One region of the Aneurinibacillus sp. XH2 genome, then DNA from elsewhere that is predicted to be linked to it. Evidence: riboswitches for the same ligand, from Rfam matches in the RefSeq annotation. Region 1 holds a riboswitch; the other holds the start of a gene.

Region 1 (3,173 bases):
TTGAATTTGCTTATCCCGTAAATAAACAGTTAGTTCTTGACGCAGCGGCAAGTCACCCTGAACGTCGCTGTACGTGGAAAGAATTCTCGGCTCCTCAGCAAGAATGCGCTGAATTTCTTTTTCCAAGTACCGGTTTGGCAAAAGCCCAGGGTCAATCGTAGAAGAAAAAAATTCATAGCGGGCCGATACCTGGTGATAGCGTGAAAACTGCGCTCGTGGCAAATAGTCGGGAACCGACAGTTGCCAATCAAACGGCGACTCTTTTTTTGGCAGCTCTTTTTTCGGCGTTGTATCCGCCGCTTTTGTCCGTACAAATGTGCCTTTTCCTTGAATACGTATAATATATCCATCTTCTTCAAGCGCATCATACGCTTGAACGACTGTCATGAAACTTACATGAATCTGTTTAGCCAGCGCACGGACAGAAGGGAGACGTGTGCCTTCTTCCAACAACTCCGACTGGATACGGTCCACAATCGCTTGATAAATTTGCTTGGCCAACGGAACAGGAAGCTGCCGGTTCACTTTTATTTGCATAACGGATAACTCCTTATTAAGTGTTATATAAAGATATACTGTTATATAAGCATAACATAATCATCAGTTTTATAGAAAGTGCTCCTTCGTTCAATATTTATAGCCTTTCCATCGTAATCAAAGCAGCCATTCCCATCCACGGAATGGCTTTATTGTTATGTGAGTAAATAATAAAAGGTTATGAATAAAAAATGTATGGATGTTATCTTTTTTATTTTTTCTGTTCTCCGTTTTGATAAGCCGCGATGAACTTAGGAAATCTCCCGAAATAACTAGTACTTTTATGAGCTTCTCTTCATATTCACAAGATACGGTTTAATATTTTTAATAATACAAAAACAGGAAAGATGGTTGATTTATAAAGTTATATTAGTAAAATAATCCTGGTAGAACCAACCTATTCTAATCTGAAAAAGGCAAATCTATCGAAAGGTAGAGACGTAAAGCCAAGGGTCTAAGGTTGCAAAACTATGACAGCCGGTTGCCAAAATTGTAGCGCACATAAGTGTCGTTCGTAAAAGCATTCTATCATCTTGTCAAAGGTTTACAAATCGGGTGTACTGCATATTGGCACAGGCTATTCCAAAGAATATGGATGGCCTTTTTCTTTTAGTATTAAAAAAATAAGAAAATCAAGCAAAGGGAATGGGGGATAAACATGAAGATGAAAGACATACAAGCTTTGTTTCCAAGCGAAGATGGAAACAAAGAACGTCGGCAGGTGCTACTTCAATTCATGCAAAACATTGTGGAGGGGCTTGATCGCCTGAAAGACCCACAACGCGCAACACTAGGATCGATGCAGGAGAGGACAGGAGAGTTTTACAAGGATATTATAGACTGCGCGCAGGTTCCAGAGCGCGGAATAGCATTGGATAAAGTCGTTGAAGAACTTCTCGGGTTAGCCAAAGGACATCCGTATCATACAAGAAATTTCGTAAGTAATGTATTGCCTATGGCAAGTATTCCAGGTATTCTGGGCTCTTTACTTACTACATTGTTAAATGGCAACAATTTATGGGATGTATACGGACCGGCTGGCGCGGAGGCAGAAGTAAAAGTCATCGCCATGATGTCCAAACTGGCGGGTTATGACGCTACAAAATCATGGGGATACACGACATGGGGCGGGCAAGGAGCCGTATTCTCAGGGCTGCGCCTCGCTATCGCCAAGCAATTCCCGGATGCTAAAGAAAAGGGCGTGCCTGGCAATTTGTACTGCTTTGCTTCAGAAAACGCGCATTATAGCCTTTTTAAATCCATGGAGGCGACCGGCATCGGCAGTAACCATTTGATTACGGTCAAAGCCGATCCGCTAACGCACGCTATGAATACAGATGATTTGCGCGAAAAAATGGAACGTGTTATTCAGCAGGGAGGTATCCCCATATACATCGTCGCCACGACAGGGGCCACGGATTCATTCGGAATTGACGATATAAAAGCGATTAAAGAAACAGCCGATGCAATTACGAATCGATACGGGCTCCATCCGGCGCATATCCACGCCGATTCGGCGCTAGGCGGATTCTATTGCCTGTTTAACGACTACGATTTTGCGCGCAATCCGCTTCAACTCGAACAGCCTTTGTGCGAGAACTTACTGCAAATCCGCGAAAAAATGCAGCATTTACATCTGGCTGACAGTCTCTGCTTCGATTTTCAAAAGCTCGGACAAACGCCGTATCTTACGAGCCTGTTCCTTGTGAAAAACGGAAAAGATATTGGGCTGCTTGATTTGCATGAGTTCGAAACACCATATGTGGGCAACCGGGGCTATGGCAGTTATCACACAAGCTACACGCTGGAATGCTCGCGTATGGCCAGTTCGATCGCGATATACGCGGCACTGTTGGCGTTCGGCGTGGATGGCTACCGCCAAATCCTTGCCAATTATGTGCGGGTGAATATGGCGTTCCGCGACAGGCTATTGGCCCGTTTTTCGAATGTGGCTGTTACAAATGAGAATAATCCTGGACCGATTACGACTTTCCGGTTTTATCCAGAACAGGCGGAGTGGCACAAAGAAAGAGCAGGGAAACTTACAGGCAAGCAGATTAAACAGAACAACGAATGGAACTACCCAATATTTGAAGAATTAGGCAAACACCGTGAGCACGTGTTTTTCGGCGATACAACAAGGCAATGCTTAGTCGATGCATCCGATGTTTCAGAACGTGTACCTGTTTACGCTGCTAAGTTTTTTTCGATTTCTCCTTATACAACGGTAGAAACGTTGGACGAAATTGTTGAATTTTTGGCGAAACGTGTGGCATGCGTAGACACAATGCGAAATGCGAGGGAAAAGACCTATGTTTAAAACAAAAAGCTCCCTCGGTAAAAAAATTACCGCCTATTTTGCAGGTTGCATTCTCGTATTATCTATCATCTTCAGCTTTGTTTCTTATGAGCTTTCCATGTGGATTGTTAATCAATACGTTTTGCCCCAGTTCGAGAACACGCTGCAAACCAATATCCGGGAACTTGAGCGGAATTTGGACAAGACGCTGGCTACTCGTTCGGACGCAGGCTCAGACTCGGCCTATGCTAGCCTGCTGGCTTTCTTAAATGAACAAAAACAGGACATGGGTGCCGAATATGTGTATGTGCTCGGAAAAAAAGATAAAGCCTATATC
Region 2 (3,173 bases), 370 kb from region 1:
ACAAATACTAAAACAATAAAAAAAATTTACATTCCTGTAAGTACAAAATTTTGGCTAAGTCATTTTATCGCTTTTTTGTGGATGTGCTTTTCCATTTATATTTCCATGCCTTGGTTAAAGGATTTATCAAGTATTATTTCTTTTCCTTTCGCTCTGCTCATTATTATAGGAATTTCATATATTCCAGGATATATGAATGCTTTTCTTGTTGCAAGCTTAGTCTTTGATCGACAGCCGCCGTTCAAGAATGAGTTTTCCACCGATTCTGTAACCGTTCTAATAGCTGCTTATAATGAAGAAGAAAAAATATTTAATACATTAAGATATCTTTCAAAGCAAGATTATAAAGGTAAAATAACTACGATGATTATTGATAACGGTTCAACTGATAATACTGTTTCCGAAATACTAAAAGCAAAACAGGAACTAGACTTGGATATTGCAATTTTTCACGAAGAGCATCCTGGAAAGTTTCATGCTTTAAACAAAGGACTACAATATGTTACGACTCCATATGTAATTACACTAGATGCAGATACATTATTGCATCCATCCGCTATTCGTTATATCGTAGCCAGAATAAAAAGTAGTTCAGAAGAGATATGTGCAGTGGCAGGCTCTATTCTTGTTAAAAATAGTCGAGATAATATATGGACAAAGATACAGGAATGGGATTATTTTTTAGGAATTGCTTCTATTAAACGGCTTCAGGGTTTATATCAGGGAACACTTGTTGCACAAGGAGCCTATAGCATATACAAAACTTCATGCCTCAAAGAAATCGGGGGATGGCCTAATGCAATCGGTGAGGACATTGTCTTAACATGGAGACTTTTACAAAAAGGGGGGAAAATTTATTTTGAACCATTAGCAGTAGCTTTTACAGAAGTACCTACCAGTTTGAAACACTTTGTTCGTCAACGCTCTCGTTGGGCTAGAGGAATGATTGAAGGGCTAAAGGAAATTAAACCCTGGGAACAACCCCAGCTATATACAAAATACTTAACCTTTATTAATTTGATTATGCCTTATTTGGACTTTGCATACACATTCTTTTGGATTCCTGGCCTTGTTCTTGCATGGTTCGGTTACTATTGGATTGTTGGACCTATGACATTACTCGTTTTACCTCTCACTTTAATAAGCTATAGTTTCCTTTATTTCTTTCAAAAAAAATATGTTTTTACCTCCTTACATTTAAAAGTTCGTAAAAACTTTCTCGGTTTTCTTTTATTTGTTCTTTTTTATCAAATGATTATGTCACCCGTTTCAACATATGGATATATACAAGAAGTGTTCAAACTACAAAGGATATGGAAATAGCAGCTGCATTTCTACAAAAGCACCCAGGACTGAAAGTTTCGCTCTAGATGATAACCGTCTTTATGTGACGGGAAAAAATGAATCATGTAGAAAAAAGATAGCTGTAGCTGATACCGATGGTTATAGAGCAAAGCCTCGCCACCCAAATGGGCAGCGGGGCATTATTATTTTTGCTGCACTCTTCCTCTAAATACCCCGACAATGTTTTAACATGACACTACAGAGAAATCTAATTCCAATGGTAGGCATTCTAACATTTTATCTCAAACTATTTTCGTCTATCATACGCTTAATTCTCTCTTTTGCTTCTTCAATATCCAATTCAACACTACTAATGATATCTAACCAATGTTCCTTCTGTTTTTTCATCGTAAAAAATATGGTTGGTTTTTCATGTTTAAGAATAGTGATTAGTTCTATTATTGGTAATGTTTCCCCAATCGCTTTCTCTCTAAGCAGACCTTTAAAAAAACTAGTAAAGATATAATAATGCTGTGACTCATCATGGTGTTTCTCTAGAAGTTTATAAAAATCCACTATCGCATCAACAACTCGATACATTTTTCTTCTCATATATTCCTCCTGGCAACTGGCTGGCATATCTTAAAGATAGAAGCCCCTATAGTTTTGCGTCCTTATCTTTCAATAAGTTTACCTTTTTCAGCAGGAATATATTATCACTAAAAACAAAGCGATAATAGGTATAAAGACATGCAAAAATTGCACCTATCTGACACGGCCCCTTCGTTTATCTTCTGATACTATCATCATACTCCCCCTATTTCAAAACAGCGCCCATCCAATCAAAAATCAGGCCATTTATCCCCGGATTAATTTAATCAAAGATATAACAGCACCATATACCCCCTAAAGCATTGAGCGGTTAACTCAAAATAGTTTTATGTCTACTTCGTAACATTTATAAACATAGACCATCCTATGCAAATATGTACTCAAGGGGACAAATGGTGAGTGATAAATGGGGTTCCAAATTATCGTTTACTGATCTTATTTTCTTAGATAAAATTTATGTATATTTTATTTAAATTCCAAAGGAGGAATAATATGTGAAAGGGGAGAAAGTCGTTATCACAGGATATGGAATCAAAGTTCCAGGTGGATATAATGTAAATCACTTTGCCGATACTCTTTTAACGGGAAAAAGCGCTCTAGACCTTTACATAGGAGAAGGAACGGAAGGAAAAAATATCGCATTCGGGGTTGTACATGATAGATTAGCAGAAATACAGAATAAAAAGTATAGAAGATACCCTAGGATCAGTCTTCTGGCTATGTCAGCCGCAAAGGAAGCGCTACAAATGACAGGAAATATCCATTTAGATCAATATAAAACAGGAATTTTCCTCGGAACGGCTTTAGGGGGAACCCTAGGATACGATGAGATTGTCGTTCTTGCCCAACAGAATAATCTGAAAGATATGCCTGTCAGTGGATGTGGGATCGTCCATTATCATAGCTTAGCTTCTTCAATAGCAGAGTTTCTAGGGGTAAATGGAGTTACGAGAACCGTAGCCACAGGATGCGCAGCAAGCATTGATGCCATCCAGGATGCCATTATGTATTTGCGTTCTGGCGAGTTAGACATCTGCATCGTAGGGGGGGCCGATGCGCCTATTTCTAAAACAGTGATATATGCCTTCGGAAAAATAAGATGTTTATCACAAGACAAAGAGCTACATATGATGGGCGTTCCATTTTCAAAAAAGAGCGGAGGATTTGTCATCGCTGAAGGAGCAAGCGTATTAGTGCTTGAAAGAGAATCGAGCGCTCTGAAAAGGGGAACAAAGATTTTAGGTGTCATTGACGAGGTCAGTACATCAAACGATGGA

What was found. A riboswitch is a leader RNA that binds a small molecule or an ion and turns the genes downstream of it on or off. The one in region 1 is predicted to bind cyclic di-GMP.
Region 2: it holds a riboswitch for cyclic di-GMP, as region 1 does, so the genes downstream of both, ACH33_RS08040 (hypothetical protein) here and ACH33_RS09880 (pyridoxal phosphate-dependent decarboxylase family protein) in region 1, are expected to answer to the same signal.

The regions. Positions count from the first base shown of each region.
Region 1 covers NZ_CP014140.1:1,990,850-1,994,022, reverse strand. Annotated here, with positions in the region: gene pdxR (MocR-like pyridoxine biosynthesis transcription factor PdxR) at 1-537, opposite strand, end outside; cyclic di-GMP riboswitch class I at 943-1,026, shown strand; gene ACH33_RS09880 (pyridoxal phosphate-dependent decarboxylase family protein) at 1,202-2,857, shown strand; gene ACH33_RS09875 (methyl-accepting chemotaxis protein) at 2,850-3,173, shown strand, end outside.
Region 2 covers NZ_CP014140.1:1,618,320-1,621,492, reverse strand. Annotated here, with positions in the region: gene ACH33_RS08045 (glycosyltransferase family 2 protein) at 1-1,323, shown strand, start outside; gene ACH33_RS08040 (hypothetical protein) at 1,582-1,896, opposite strand; cyclic di-GMP riboswitch class I at 1,905-1,989, opposite strand; gene ACH33_RS08035 (beta-ketoacyl synthase N-terminal-like domain-containing protein) at 2,391-3,173, shown strand, end outside.